2 regions of the Micrococcus sp. iso_229 genome follow, and region 2 is predicted to be linked to the other one. Evidence: predicted binding sites of a transcription regulator. Region 2 holds the regulator's gene; the other holds the start of a gene.

Region 1 (7,717 bases), 250 kb from region 2:
AAGACGCGTGGACTGAACTGGTCGGGCAGCTTCCGCCCGAGGAACTAGAAGAGACACCCACCGCATACCCCACGGGCATCGCACAGTCCGTCAAGCCGCTCCTCCCGTCCGTGATCTACATCGAAGCCGTGAAGGATGCCTCCGTGGAGGCGAAGTCCACCGGGACGTCAGCCTTTAGCAAGCTTCTCGAACTGCTCTTCGATGAAGTAGCGGACCACTTCAGCGACATCAACGATCAGTTCCGCTCCGTGTATCAGAAACTCAACCGTTCTCTGAATGACGACGGATTGGAAGTCGACGCTCGACTTGAGGCCGTCCAGCGCATTGAATCGACGATCGAAGAGTTCGTCCGCGCGAGCTTTCCCGGCGTCTCACTCCGCATGGACGTGCCCGCACCGACGCTATCCATGCTGCTATCCGGTGCCGAACTACGCGTCGACGACGGGCACGAGGGCTCCATTTCCAGCAAGGGCGATGGCCTCAAACGGACTGTCCTGTTTGCCCTGCTCCGAGCGTACGCAAGCATTCGGAGCACCGGCCTGAGCGACGATACGCGATCAGAATCGCCGCGCCCCTCTTATGTACTGCTCTTCGAAGAGCCAGAGCTCTACCTGCACCCCCGTGCTCAGCGCCAGCTTATGGCAGCCCTGGGCACCTTCTCGAACGAGCACCAGGTGCTGGTCACGACCCATTCTCCAGGGTTCTTCCGCCCTGGGACGGAGGGCTTCGCCCGGCTCCAGAAGACCGATGATGGGGTAACCGCGCACCCCGTTGACCTCACGATCGGTCATCGGGACGCCTACCAGATCGTGCAACACGAGAACAACGAAGCCGCATTCTTTGCGCAGCGCGTCGTCCTGGTCGAAGGTGACAGCGACACTTTCACCTATCCACACCTGGCCCGATTGATCAATCAGGACTGGGACGACATCGACAAGAACATCATGTTCGTGAAGATCGACGGCAAGGGGAACATCAACCGCTACAGGGAGTTCTTCTCCAGCTTCAAGATCCCGATCCATGTCATCACCGACTTGGATGCCCTCGTGCGCGGCTTTGAGCAACTGACCCGAGATGCGGAGACCCGAGCCGCGCACTCAAGGCTGATGGGACTGATCAGCGAAAGGATCTCTGATAATAGCGAGTCTAATAGCAAGACAGTGCGGAGCATCACCAGTCGCCGAAATGCCAGGGAGCTGTGGTCTGCCGCGCAGTCCCACCTGTCTAACTGGCGCGACGCTCCTAGCGATAACGTTGCCCGACTCCTGGATGAGACACTGAGCGAGCTCTTCGACGCTGGCAATGGTGATGCCAAGCTGAACGAACTCGCAAATCCGTCCTCGGAGGAGATCGCTTCTGCACGCGACACCGTAATCTCGTCTCTCGCCGAAGAGAATGTATTCGTCCTGCGCCGGGGCGACCTCGAGACCTACTGCCGGACGGACGCGGGCAGAGACAAGGTCGCGACGGCAATTGAGTTCTGCGAGAGAATCACAAATCTTGAAGCTCTACGCGAACTCCATGCTGAATATGCTGACGATGTGGTGCAGGAACTCCAAGGCATATTCTCTAAGATATACAACTGATGCGACACCCAGAAACTTCATTGTTTGGCTCCTCACTTCGAGATGTTAGGCGGCGATTCGAAAGCTCAGCACATCCATAACCGAATAGGCTTCGGGACAGACCAGCGACCAGACGCGCACCGCCATGAGACCGCCGTCGTCGCATCCAGCCTTCACGAACCGCATAAATTACTGGGTGATCGCGGTCACGTGCCCCGCAGCAATCGGAATCTCTGGGCCATCGGCTACTAGCTACCCGGCTCTCCCCCCAACAACAGAGTCCACATCCTCCATCGTGCCGTGAAGATGATCGTTCGTCACAGTGCTGGAAACTCCACCTTGCGCAACTCGAACGCACTCACTCTAAGGATTTCGCTGATACACTTGTCGAAAGGACTGGCAGCGGGATGATGCCCATGGGTGGCCACCTGATCAATATAATGAAGCATGGATCAATTCACACCACCACGATACAAATCACCTGGTCTCGGACACAGTGATCACCGACCGCGGCAGTTCGTCGACAAGGCCTCGACTACACGTTGAACCGGAACTCCACCACGTCGCCGTCCTTCATGACGTAGTCCTTGCCCTCCATACGCACCTTGCCGGCGGCCTTGGCGTCGGACATGGAGCCGGCGGCGATCAGGTCCTCGAAGCTCACGATCTCTGCCTTGATGAAGCCGCGCTGGAAGTCGGTGTGGATCACGCCGGCAGCCTCGGGCGCCGTCGCGCCGACCGGAATGGTCCACGCGCGCGTCTCCTTCGGCCCCGCCGTCAGGTAGGTCTGCAGGCCGAGGGTGGAGAATCCGACGCGGGCCAGCTGGTCCAGCCCGGACTCGTCCTGCCCGGCCATCTCCAGCATCTCGGCGGCCTCCTCCTCAGAGAGCTCCACCAGGTCGGACTCGAGCTTGGCGTCCAGGAACACGGCGTCGGCGGGGGCCACCAGATCGCGCAGCTCCTGCTGCTTGGCCTCGTCCCCCAGCACACCCTCGTCCGAGTTGAACACATAGATGAACGGCTTGGCGGTGAGCAGGCTCAGCTCCCGCAGCCGGTCCATGTCCAGCTTGTCCTTGTCCTTCGCGGCGAAGATCGTCTCGCCCCGCTCCAGCACCGCGAGCGCGGCCTTGAGCGCCTCGAGGTCGGCGGGCTCCTTCTTCTTGCCCTTGACCTCCTTCTCGACGCGCGGGATCGCCTTCTCCACGGTCTGCATGTCCGCGATGATCAGCTCGGTGTTGATGGTCTCCATGTCCGAGGCCGGGTCCACCTTGCCGTCCACGTGGACGACGTCGCCGTCGTCGAACGCGCGCACCACCTGGGCAATCGCGTGGGCCTCACGGATGTTCGCCAGGAACTGGTTGCCCAGGCCCTCCCCCTCGGAGGCGCCCTTCACGATGCCGGCGATGTCCACGAAGGACACCGTGGCCGGCAGGATGCGCTCGGAGCCGAAGATCTCGGCCAGCTGCGGCAGGCGCTCGTCCGGCAGGTTCACCACGCCCACGTTCGGCTCGATCGTCGCGAACGGGTAGTTCGCGGCGAGCACGGTCTGGCGCGTCAGCGCGTTGAACAGGGTCGACTTGCCCACGTTGGGCAGTCCCACGAATCCGATAGTCAAAGCCACAGTCCGGCAGTCTACCGGCGGGTCCGCCGCGGCGGAGGCGTCCCGCACCGGCCCCGTTCCGTGGCGGAGTGGGCCGGCCGGGAGCTCGCCCCGGGCGTGAACGTGCAGACCGACGAGAAAGTCGCCGACTACGTGTGCGGGTGAGAAGGCCGCGCAGCTGGTCCTGGCCGATCGCGCCTGACCATCACGCAGATGCGGCGGGCCCCCGGTGGGGGCCCGCCGCATCTGCGTTCGGGGGGACGGGCCGCGGGCCGGTCACGCCGGCCGCGCGGCTCCGTCAGAGGGCGATCACTCGCCGGAGGCCTCGGCGGTCTCGCCCTCCACGGTCTGCCCGGCCACGGGGGCGGCGCCGCCGTGGGTGACGGAGATCTTGCGGGGCTTGGCCTGCTCCGCCACCGGGATGGTGAGGGTCAGGACGCCGTCGCTGTAGTCGGCCTGGATGCGGTCGAGGGCCAGGCCCTCGCCCAGGGTGAGCTGGCGGGCGAAGGTGCCGGCGGAACGCTCACGGGTGAGCCAGCGGCGGTCCTCGCGGGCCGGGTCCTCCTTGCGCTCGGCGCGGACGGTGAGCGTGCGCTCCTCCACGTCCACGTCGATGGAGGCCGGGTCGACGCCGGGCAGCTCGACCTCGGCGACGAAGGCGTCGCCCTCGCGGTACAGGTTCATGGGCATGGACGCGGTGCCGGTCGCGCGGGTCGTCAGACCGTTCACCAGGCGCTCCATCTCACGGAAGGGACGCTCCATCTCGCGGAACGGATCGATGGGACGGGCCATGTCGGTTCACTCTCCTCGGGAGTCGGGTGGGCGCCGCTGACACCGCGGCGTCTGATCACCACAACAGCACGCCCGGCGAACCTATTCCAGAAATCTGCGTGAACTCCGCTCAACTTTCTGGAGGACGGCCCGCCCGCCTCGGCGTGGCCCCACCCATGACATCCGTCATGGCGCATTCCTGACGTCTGCCGCTCCCGCGGGGCGCGCCCCGCGGCGAGGCTGGACCCATGAGCAACGCACCCGCACTCGCAACCCGGGGACTCACCCGCCGCTTCGGACCCGTCCGGGCCGTGGACGGGGTGGACCTCACCGTCCCTGCCGGCGAAGTCCTCGCCCTCCTCGGGCCCAACGGCGCCGGCAAGACCACCCTGCTGGACATGGCCCTGGGCTTCAGCCCGCCCTCGGACGGCACGGTCCGCGTCCTCGGCTCCGACCCCGTCGCCGCCGTCCGCCAGGGCCGGGTGGGCGCGGTGCTGCAGACGGGCGGCCTGCTGGAGGACCTGAGCGTCCGCGAGACCGTGGCCATGGTGGCCGGCTGCCACCGCCGCCACATCGGCGTGCCCGCCGCCCTCGAGCGCGCCGGCCTCACCGGGCTGGCCGGCCGCCGTGTGAAGAAGTGCTCCGGAGGCGAGCGCCAGCGGCTGCGCTTCGCCCTGGCCCTGCTCACCGACCCCGAGCTGCTGATCCTGGACGAGCCCACCGCGGGCATGGACGTCCGCGCCCGCCACGACTTCTGGGACACCATGCACGCCGAGGCGGACCGGGGCCGCACCATCGTGTTCGCCACCCACTTCCTCCCCGAGGCCGAGGACTTCGCGGACCGGATCGTCCTGATGCGCGAAGGCTGGATCCACGCGGACGGCACGCCCGCCGAGCTCGCCACCGGCGGGTCCGTCACCCTCACGGGCCGCTGGACCGGCGGCGGAGACGATCCGGACGCGCCCGCCCGCCTCGCCGCCGCCCTGGACCTGCCGCAGGACGCCGTCCAGCTCGAACCACAGCACCTCTCCCCCAGCCGCCTGCGCGTGCGCGTCCCCGCCGGGGGCTCGGTCACCGGCGACGACGTCGCCCGCCACCTGCTGAACGATCACCTCGTCGAGGACCTGGCGATCACCCACGCCTCCCTCGACGACGTGTTCCTCTCCCTGACCGACGCCGGCCAGCCGGCACCCTCCGAGCCGCAGGAGGCCCTCGCATGAGCACGACCACCACCGCCCCCGGCCGCCTGGTCGGCTACGCACGCCGCGAGTTCGTCCGCAACGTGCGGATGATCGAGAGCTCGTTCTTCATCGTCGTCCTCCCCGTGGCGCTCTACCTCATGTTCGGCGCGCTCTCCGACTGGGGTGACCTCCCCGTCGGCCACGGGAACGTGTCCGCGTACACCATGACCGGCATGGCCGTGTACGGGGCGGTCATGGCCACCACCTCGATCGCCGGCTCGGCCGCCGTCGAGCGCCAGTCCGGCTGGGGCCGCCAGCTCTCCCTGACCGCGCTCACCCCGGGCGCCTACCTCGCCGGCAAGTGCCTCGTGGCCCTGGCCATCGCCGCCCTGCCCGTGCTCGCCGTGCTCGCCGCGGGCGCGCTCACGGGCGCCGAGCTCGACGGCCCGCTGCGCTGGCTCACGACGGGCGCCCTCGCCCTGGTGTCCTCGCTGCCGTTCGCGCTGTTCGGCCTGGCGGCCGCCCTGCTCTTCCGTTCGGAGGCCGCCGTGTCCGCGGCGTCGGGCACCCTGGTGGTGTTCGGCTTCCTCGGGAACCTCTTCGTCCCGCTCTCGGGGATCATGCTGGACATCGGGCGCTTCACTCCGGTGTACGGGGCCGGCGTCCTCGCCCGGTGGCCGCAGATGGAGGGAGAGAGGGCACCGATGGGAACGGAACCCGCCGCCGCCGCGGACCCGCTGTGGCTGCCGCTCGTGAACCTGCTGGCCTGGACGGCCGTGTTCGCAGTGGTCTGCCTGCTCGCCTCCCGCTCCCGGACGGCCCGCGCATGAGCCCCGACGGAGGATCCCCGGCGCCGGCCCGCCCGGCGGTCGGCACGGCGGAGCACGACCCCGCCGTCCTGCCGCTGCACCTGTGGCCGTCCACGCTGGGGTTCGCCGGGGTGTGGCTCATCAGCTTCGGCTTCGTCCTCGTCGAGCTCCTCCGCCGGGCGTTCACGCCCGGGGACGGGCGGGGCGAGGCGATCCTGGGGGTGGCGGCCATCGCGGTCTTCGTCCTCGTCTACCTGGCCGCGTTCGTGGTGCCGCGCCCGGTGCGCGCGTGGCCTGCCTGGGCCAACACGATCCTCACCTGGCTCGTGCTCGCCGCGTGCGTGGCCGTGCTGACCCGGATCCTGGGCGTCCACGCCCTGCTCTACTCCCCCTTCCTCGTGGCCGCATGGCTCTTCCCCCACCGGCTCCGCGTGGGCCTGATCGGCGCCGGTGTCACGGTGGCCGCGGTGCTGGCGGCCGGGCTGCTGTTCTTCCCCGGCGATCCGGCGCTGCCCGTCGTGCTGGGCAACCTCGCCGTCGTCCTGGTGGTGCTGGTGGGCATGCGCCTGGCCATCGGCCGGGACGACCGGGTCGTGGAGATGACGCATGAACTCGACCTCGCCGGTCAGCGGGAACGGCTCGGCCGGGATCTGCACGACATCCTGGGGCACTCCCTGACCACCATCAACGTCAAGACCCAGCTCGTGCACCGGCTGATCGACACGGACCCCGCCCGGGCCAAGGAGGAGGCCGCCGAGGTGATCGCCCTGTCCCGCACGGCCCTGGCCGAGGCGCGGGCCGCCGTCGCCGAGCTCGCCGCCCCGGAGCTGGGCGGGCAGCTCTCCCTCTCGGTGGGGGCGCTGCGGGACGCCGGGATGGCCGTCGAGGCCCCGCCGCCCGGCGCCGTCACCGAGGTGCCGGAGCGTCACCGCGCCCTGGCCGCCTGGATCGTGCGCGAGGCCGTGACCAACGTGCTCCGCCACGCCGGGGCCCGCCGGGTCCGCATCAGCCTGGACGCCCACCACGTGGCGGTGCTCGACGACGGCGCCGGGCTGCCGGCCTCCGTCGCCGCCGGCGTGGGCCCCCGCACCCTCGCCGAGCGGGCGGCGGCGGAGGGCGCGCGCCTCGAGGTGGGGCCAGGGCTGGGCGGGGCCGGCACCGGCGTGGCCGTGCACTGGGGCGGGGCCACGACGGAGGCCGCGCGCGGGGTGCTGCCCGCCGCCGAGGGCAGGATGGACGCATGAGAGAGTCAGCCGACCCGGCCCCGTCCCCGGCGTCGCCGCCCTCGGCCGGTCGCGGGCCCGGGGCTCCGCTGCGCCTGCTGCTGGCCGACGACCAGGCGCTCGTGCGCGGCGCCCTGGCCGCCCTCCTGGACACCGAGCCGGACCTGACCGTCGTCGCCCAGGCGGCCTCCGGGGACGAGGTGGCGGAGGCGGTCGAGGCCCATGACGTGGACGTCGCCCTGCTGGACATCGAGATGCCCGGCGTGGACGGGCTCGAGGCCCTGCGCCGGATCCGGGACCGCGGCCTGGACTGCGCCGTGCTGATGGTGACGACCTTCGGCCGCCCCGGTTACCTGGAGCGGGCCCTGGCCGCCGGGGCCCGGGGATTCGTGGTCAAGGACACCCCGGCCGAGCAGCTCGCCGACGCCGTGCGCGCGGTGGCCCGCGGGGAGCGCGTGGTGGATCCCTCGCTCGCGGTGGACACCCTCGCGGCGGGGCCCAGCCCGCTGACCCCGCGGGAGGTCGACGTGCTGCGCGAAGCGCTCACGGGGGCCTCCGTCCGGGCGAT
Region 2 (7,717 bases):
GGTGCAGGCCGGCGTGCTCGCCGGCGAGCGCAAGGACGTGCTCCTGATCGACGTGACCCCGCTGTCGCTGGGCATCGAGACCAAGGGCGGCGTGATGGCCAAGCTCATCGAGCGCAACACGGCCATCCCGACCAAGCGCTCCGAGACGTTCACCACGGCCGAGGACAACCAGCCCTCCGTGTCCATCCAGGTCTTCCAGGGCGAGCGCGAGTTCACCCGGGACAACAAGGCGCTGGGCACCTTCGAGCTGACCGGCATCGCCCCGGCCCCGCGCGGCATGCCCCAGATCGAGGTCACCTTCGACATCGACGCGAACGGCATCGTGCACGTCTCCGCGAAGGACAAGGGCACCGGCACCGAGCAGTCGATGACCATCACGGGCGGCTCCTCGCTGTCCAAGGAGGACATCGACCGCATGGTCAAGGACGCCGAGGCTCACGCCGACGAGGACAGGAAGCGCCGTGAGGCCGCCGACCGCCGCAACCAGGCGGAGCAGTCCGCGTACTCCGTGGACAAGCTCCTGCAGGACAACGCGGACAAGCTGCCCGAGGACGTCAAGACCGAGGTGCAGGCCGACGTCGACGCTCTGAAGGCCGCCCTGGAGAAGCAGGACAACGACGACGAGGTCGCCGCCGCGTTCGAGAAGCTCCAGGCCTCCCAGGTCAAGATCGGCGAGGCCCTCTACGCCCAGCAGGGCGCGGAGTCGGCCGACGCCGGCGCCGAGTCCGCCGCCCCGCAGGGCGACGACGAGGACATCGTCGACGCCGAGGTGGTCGACGAGGACGACGAGAAGAAGGCCTGACACCCCGGTGCCGGGGCGGGCGTCCACGCCCGCCCCGCCCGGAGGCCCACGACGCCGGCGGGCCGGCCCGGCAGCGCCCCTGCCAGGCCGGCCCGCCGGCCTTCCCACCCCCCCGCGCGGCGGACCCGCCGCGCCCACCCGCTTCGAAAGGACACACCATGAGCGCCGACCAGCAGCGTCCGCACGGCTCCTCCGACGCCGAGCGCGGCTCCGAGGAGGAGCCCATCGTGTTCAACGACCGTCGCCGCATCGACCCCGAGACCGGTGAGCCCCGCGTCTCCGCCGAGAGCGCGGCCGAGCAGGCCGAGGACGGCGACGCCCTCGCCCAGGCCGAGCGCATCCTCGACGAGGCCGGGGCCGAGGCGCCGCAGCCCGCGGCCTCGGATCGCGAGGCCGAGCTCGAGACCGACCTGCGCCGTCTGCAGGCCGAGTACGTGAACTACAAGCGCCGCGTGGACCGCGACCGCGACCTGGCCAGGGACGCCGGCGTGCTCAAGGCCGTCACCGCGCTGCTGCCGGTGCTCGACGACATCGACGCCGCCCGCGCCGCCGGCGACCTGACGGACGGTCCGTTCGCCGCCATCGCGACCAAGCTCGACACCGCCCTGGCCGGCCTCGGCCTCGAGCGTCACGACCAGGAGGCCCTGGCCGGCGTCGAGTTCGACCCGGCCGTGCACGAGGCCGTGATGCGCCAGCCGCACGCAGAGGTGCCCGCGGACCACGTGGTCCAGGTCTTCCGCAACGGCTACCTCCGGGACGGCCGCGTGCTGCGCGCCGCCCAGGTGATGGTCTCCGCCGGAGACGAGTGACCCCGTCGGCCGGCGGCCCACCCCGTCGCCGGCCGACCCCCTGACCGATACACACGAGAGGAGGCACCATGGCCTCGCAGGATTGGATGGACAAGGACTTCTACGCGACCCTGGGGGTGTCCAAGGACGCCTCCGATGCGGATGTGAAGAAGGCCTACCGCAAGCTCGCCCGCACCCACCACCCGGACCAGAACCCCGGGGATGAGGCGGCCGAGAAGAAGTTCAAGGAGATCTCGGAGGCGTACGCCGTCCTGAGCGACCCCCAGGAGCGCCAGGAGTACGACGCGATCCGCGCGATGGGCGGCGGCGCCCGGTTCTCCGCCCCGGGCGGTGCCGACGGCGGCGGCTTCGAGGACGTCTTCGGCGGCATGTTCGGCGGCGGGGGCGGCCCCCGCACCACGCAGTCCGGGCCCGACCTGTCGGACCTGTTCAGCGGGATGTTCGGCGGCGCCGCAGGCCAGACCGGCGGCTTCGGCCCCGGCGGCTTCGGCGACGCCGGCTACGCGCGGCCGCGCCCCACGAAGGGCGCGGACCGCACCGCCACCACCACGATCTCCTTCCGCGGCTCGATCCAGGGCACCACGGTGTCCCTGCGCGCCCCGGACGGCGAGACGATCGAGGTGAAGATCCCGAAGGGCATCCGTGACGGCCAGAAGGTCCGTGCCCGCGGCAAGGGCGCGCCCGGTGCGGCCGGCCGCGGCGACCTGCTGGTCACCGTGCGCGTGCGCGAGCACGAGTTCTTCCACCGGGACGGGGACGACCTGCGCATCACCGTGCCCGTCACCTTCCCCGAGGCCGCCCTCGGCGCCACGATCGAGGTGCCCACGCTGGAGCGCCCCGTGAAGGTGAAGGTGCCGGCGGGCTCCCAGTCCGGCCGCGTGCTGCGCCTGAAGGGCCGCGGTGTCGAGCGCGGGAACAGGACGGGTGACCTGCTCGTGGAGCTGCGCGTCACCGTGCCCACCGAGCTCAACGACGACGCCCGCGCCGCCGTCGAGGCCCTGCAGTCCGCCCTGGCCGGCGACGATCCGCGGCGGGAGCTGGCCCGGAAGGCCGCCTGGTGAGCGCCCGCGACGGCGCCGCCCGCGCGGACCGCGGCCGCGAGCGGGGTCCTGACCGGAACGCCCCCGTCTTCGTGATCTCCGTGGCCGCCGAGATGGCGGGCATGCACCCGCAGACCCTGCGCCAGTACGACCGGCTCGGCCTCGTGGTCCCCGCCCGCCAGGGCGGACGGCACCGCCGCTACTCCCTGGCCGACGTCGAGCGGCTCCAGACCGTGCAGGCCCTGAGCGGCGAGGGCATCTCGCTGGAGGGCATCCGCCGCGTGATCGCGCTGCAGCGCGAGGTCGAGCAGCTGCAGGACACCGTGGTCGAACTGTCGGCCCAGGTGGACCGCCTCCACCACGCCTCCCGCCTGGCCCGCGTCTTCACCGTGGGCTCCGGCGGCGACGTCTCGGCCCGGTACGCCGACCGGATGGCCGCCCGCCGCCAGGCCGCGGCACGGACCGAGGCCGACGCCGCGGGCCAGGCCTCCCCGGGTGTCCTGCGGACGCTGCCCTCCGGCGTCGCGGTCCCCCGACGGGTGCTCACGTGGCAGCCCGAGCAGGACTGAGCCGGGCGTCGTTCGGGGCGGCCGCACGGTCCCGCGTCCGAGAGCGGCTGCGCACCGACATGGCCCGGCGCGACGGCCTGGGCCGGCGGGCCCGCAGCGCCCTGGACGGGATCGTCCACGCCCTCAAGCCGGAGGGCATGGACCCGCAGCTGCCCGCCCGGCATCTGCTGGACTACGTCCTCGACGGACCGGACGGTCCGCGCGCCGTGGTCGCCGCGGGGGACCCCGCGACCGCCACCCACCTGACCTGGCTCGTCTCCGGCATGGGCATCCGCCCCCAGACGGCCATGTGGGGGACGGCCCGGGAGGCCGCCCACCTCGCCGCCGCCCAGCGTGCCGCCGGCGCACCCCGTCCCGTCGTCATCGCGTGGCTCGGCTACCCCGCGCCCTCGCCCTGGCGGGTGGTGCTCGACGGCCCCGGCCGGCGCGGCGGCGCGATGCTCGCCGCGGATGTGCGGGCCTGGTGGGAGTTCCTGCGCCACGGGCCGGGGGAGGACGACGACGCCGCCCCGGCCCTGCGCGCCCGCGGGACCGCCGTGCACGGGGCCGTGGAGGCCCACTCGTACGGCTCGCTCGTGGCCGCGCACGCCCTGCGCCTGCTCGCGGACCGGGGCCTGCAGCCCGACGACGCCGAGGCCCCGTGGCCGGCCGAGCGTCCCGTCGAGGCCCTCGTGGTCTCGGGCGCGGTCGGGCTGCCCGCCGCCCTGGCAGCCCGGGCCGCGCACCTCGGCCTGCGGTCCGGACGGGTGTTCCGCGCCCTGGCCCCGGGCGACCTCCTCGCCCGGGTCGGCCGTGCGGTGGGCCGTCGTCGGGACTGGACGGACGCCGCCGTGCTGCCGGTGGCCCCGCGGCCCGGCCTGGCGGGGGCCGCCGTCCGCGGCCACCACACGGCCCGCTGGTCGCCGACGGCCCCCGGGGACGCCCCGAGGGGCTACCGGGACGCCGGGTCCGTGACGCTCGCGGCGACCGCGCGGGTGACCGCCGGCCTGCCGCTGCCGCCCGTCTCGGACGGCGCCGACCCGGCCGGGCCGGTCGCCCCGGCCTGAGCCGTCCCGTCGGGCCCCCTGCTCAGCGGCGGCGGTACGCCAGGTCGAACACGAGACGCCCGGCCCGCTGGGACTTCGCCTCGAAGCTCGTGATCGGTCGACCCTCGAACCGGGGCGCCCAGCCGCCCTCGTGGTCCACGGGGTCCGCGGCTGCCGCGCCGGCCCGCGCCTCACCCAGGCCGGCCCGCAGCGGCCGCTCCTCCTCGGCCGCGCGCTCCCAGCCCGCGGGCAACGGCTGGGCACCCACCTCGGTCTCCCTGCCCTCGCGGCGCACCCGCGTGAGCGGGGAGTCCTCGCCCGCGGCGCGCCCGGGGAAGAGGTTCTCGAACTCCGGGTGCGCCTCGAGCACCTCGCGCATCTGCACGGCGTAGCCCGACCAGTCCGTCGCCAGCCGCAGCACCCCGCCGGGGGCGAGCACCCGCGCCACGCGGTCCGCGAAGGCGGGGGAGACCAGGCGGCGCTTGTGGTGCCGCTTCTTGTGCCACGGGTCCGGGAAGAACACCCACACCTCGGACACGGAGCCGGGCGTGAGCAGGGCGTCCAGCAGCTCGGGGGCGTTGGCCTCCACGGCGCGGACGTTCTCCAGGCCCTGCTGCTCCACGCGCGTCATGAGCGCGGCCAGGCCGGGCACGTAGACCTCGACGGCGAGCACGTTCCAGTCCGGCCGGTCGGCGGCGGCCTGCGCCGTGGACTCGCCCAGCCCCGAGCCGATGTCGACCAGCAGGGGGGCCTCGCGGCCGAACACCCCCGCCCAGTCCAGTCGGGCCTGGGTGTCCACCGAGGTGGCGCCGCGGCCGCGGGGCACGTCCACGAGGACCCGCTCCGCCTGGCGGTCCCACACGGCCTGCCGCCCCGCGTTCAGGCGCGCACCGCGCCGGACGAAGGAGACCGGCTCCCGTCGGACGAGGGCGGGGTCCTTGTCCCGATTGTGGTCGTGCGCGTGGACGCGCTCGGCGGGCGGCGGGACGGCGTCGGGGCCGGGTGCGTCCGGGCGGGGGCGGGGGAGGTGCTCAGTCATCGCCCCGATCCTGCCACGGCCGTGCGTCGACGGCGCAGACCGCGGTCGACGACGGCGCCCGGCGCCGGGGTCAGGGGGTGCCGCTGGAGCGGTCTCCCGACGTGGGCGACGCGGGCGCCGAGGCCGTCGTGGCGGTCGGCTCGGGCGCGGACTCGGTCGGGTCCGGCGCGGGGTCCGTGGCCGGCGCGCTCGTGGACGGACCGGACGGGCTCGGGGACGTGGGGGTCGGCGTCGCGGAGGTCGGCGTCGGGTCGGGGGTGCTCGGCGTCGGACTGCCGGATCCCGTGCCCGACGGCGAGGACGAGGTGGGGGGAGACGTCGGGGAGGACGAGGTGGGGGGAGACGTCGGGGAGGACGGCGTGGCCGAGCGGGTGGGCGCGGGGGTCGAGGAGGACGGGGCCGTGCTGCTCGGCACCGGAGTGGTCGCGCTGGGCGTCGGGGCCGCCGTGTCGGCGGGCGCGGACGGGGGCGGCACGGGTGCGCCGGTGGCCTCCTCCGTCCACGAGGACGTCTCGGGCTCCGGCTCGGGGGCGGGCTCCGGCTGCTGCTCCTCGGGGGTCGGGGTGGAGCGGTCCGGCAGACGCAGGTCGGCGGGGGCGGAGGCGGCGTCCGCGGCGACGTGGCCCAGGTCGGACAGCCAGGGGGCTGCCGTGTCCCGGGGGATCCGCACCGTCAGCACACCCGCGGCGGCCGGCGCCATGGACGCCTGGTCCGCCTCGAGCAACAGGCTGCCGTCCGGGAGGAAGACCACCGCGTCCCAGACGCGACGGTTCTCCACCTGCTCCGGCGCGTCGACCGCCGAGTCCAGGCGCGAGCCGATCACGTCCGGGTCGTTGGCCATGCGCTGGCGCACCTCGGCGCGGAACGCGTCCCAGCCGTCGGGGGTGAAGAGATCGGCGGTCTCAAGCACGCGGTCCTCGCGGGCCGAGTACCAGATCACGTGCGAGGTGGACACGGAGTCCGTGCCGCGCCGTTCCGTGGCGAGCAGGCGGGCCGCGGCGATGTCCTCGGCCACGACGGCGAGCTGCGGCTGGATCTCCAGGCGCGGGTCCGCGCTGGGGTCGGTGTCCCGGCGGTACTGGTCGATCTGGGCGCGCACGGCCCCGGCCATGGCCTCCGACCAGGCCGGCGCCCCGGGCACCTGCAGCCACGCCCCGTGGTGGTCCGGGTCCTCGCCCTCGAGCACGGCGACGCTCGCCTCCGGCACCCGCTCGAGGTCGTGCGAGGGGACCTCGACCGTGAACGGGGCCATGTCCATGGACGGCAGGGCGGAGGCCGCCGTCGTGTCGGGCGCAGGCTCGGGCTGCGGCTCGGTGCGAGCACAGGCGCTCAGCGCCACCAGGGCGACGGCGGCCAGGCCGAGGGTCGCGCGGCCACGGCGGGGGGAAGGCAGGACGGGACGCATGCGATTCACTTCCGGTGGCCGGAGGACTCCAGGATGGCCTCGACGCGGGCGGCCATCTCATCCGCGGTCGGCGGGCGCCAGTCCGGGTCGTTCCGGCGGCGGGCGTCGCGGCGCAGGCGCAGGACCACCCAGGTCGCGAGGAAGGCCAGGATCAGGACCAGGACGATGTTGGAGAAGACGTCCGCGTACTCGGAGATGACGTGGAACCGCTCCCCGAGCGCGTAGCCGCCGTAGACGAAGATCGCGTTCCAGATGAGGGAGCCCAGCGCCGTGAACAGGGTGAACTTCGCGAGGTTCATCCGCTCGATGCCCGCGGGGATGGAGATCAGGGAGCGGAACACGGGGACCATGCGGCCCAGGAACACGGTCCAGTAGCCGTAGCGGATGAACCAGCGCTCGGTCTTGGCCACGTCCTCCATGTCCACCAGCGGCATGCGGTCCGCGATGCGGTACATGCGGCGGCGGCCGAGCCACGCGCCGATGCCGTAGAGGGCCAGTGCGCCGACGATCGAGCCGACCGTCGCCCAGACCAGCGCGGCATGCGGGCTGAAGGCGCCGCCGGCCGCGGTGAAGCCGGCCAGGGGCAGGATCACCTCGGACGGGATGGGCGGGAAGATGTTCTCCGCGAAGACGGCCAGGCCGACGCCGATCGGGCCGACCGCCTCCATGATGTCCACGACGATGTTGCCGAGCCAGCCGTAGTCGGTGGGCGCGGCGGCGGCCACGGTCAGGGGTGTGACGAGGGGGAGCATGCGCCCCATTGTCCATCATCGACCGCCTCCGCGACGTGGTGGAGGCGCCGACGTCGTCCGCTCTGCGCGCACAGTCGCGCCTCCGGGCGGGCGGGAGCGGGCTGCCGTTGGTAGTGTCAGAGGTGCTGACCGCTCACCGACCGTTCGCGCCACACCCCACTCCACGTGCGTGCCGCGGGCCCTACTGGAAGGAAGACTCCATGAGCATCGTCCAGATTCCGCTGCGCCTGGCCTCCGGCGCGTTCATCCTGAACTCCGGCCTGAACAAGCGCGGCA

What was found. Region 2 encodes HspR, which represses chaperone genes until heat shock. Its sites were predicted from a motif close to AAGTTGAGTCNNNNNGACTCAACTT; they were not measured.
Region 1: a site for HspR is predicted at 4,049-4,073, ahead of AC3RKA_RS07850 (Hsp20/alpha crystallin family protein). Genes of this name have one in related genera too.

The regions. Positions count from the first base shown of each region.
Region 1 is NZ_CM176514.1:1,709,855-1,717,571, forward strand. Features, by position in the region: gene AC3RKA_RS07840 (ATP-dependent nuclease) at 1-1,586, shown strand, start outside; gene ychF (redox-regulated ATPase YchF) at 2,101-3,186, opposite strand; gene AC3RKA_RS07850 (Hsp20/alpha crystallin family protein) at 3,475-3,957, opposite strand; gene AC3RKA_RS07855 (ABC transporter ATP-binding protein) at 4,185-5,156, shown strand; gene AC3RKA_RS07860 (ABC transporter permease) at 5,153-5,947, shown strand; gene AC3RKA_RS07865 (sensor histidine kinase) at 5,944-7,170, shown strand; gene AC3RKA_RS07870 (response regulator) at 7,167-7,717, shown strand, end outside.
Region 2 is NZ_CM176514.1:1,964,450-1,972,166, reverse strand. Features, by position in the region: gene dnaK (molecular chaperone DnaK) at 1-802, shown strand, start outside; gene AC3RKA_RS09120 (nucleotide exchange factor GrpE) at 961-1,611, shown strand; gene AC3RKA_RS09115 (DnaJ C-terminal domain-containing protein) at 1,680-2,672, shown strand; gene AC3RKA_RS09110 (heat shock protein transcriptional repressor HspR) at 2,669-3,220, shown strand; gene AC3RKA_RS09105 (alpha/beta hydrolase) at 3,199-4,266, shown strand; gene trmB (tRNA (guanosine(46)-N7)-methyltransferase TrmB) at 4,289-5,284, opposite strand; gene AC3RKA_RS09095 (hypothetical protein) at 5,355-6,689, opposite strand; gene AC3RKA_RS09090 (DedA family protein) at 6,695-7,441, opposite strand; gene AC3RKA_RS09085 (hypothetical protein) at 7,642-7,717, shown strand, end outside.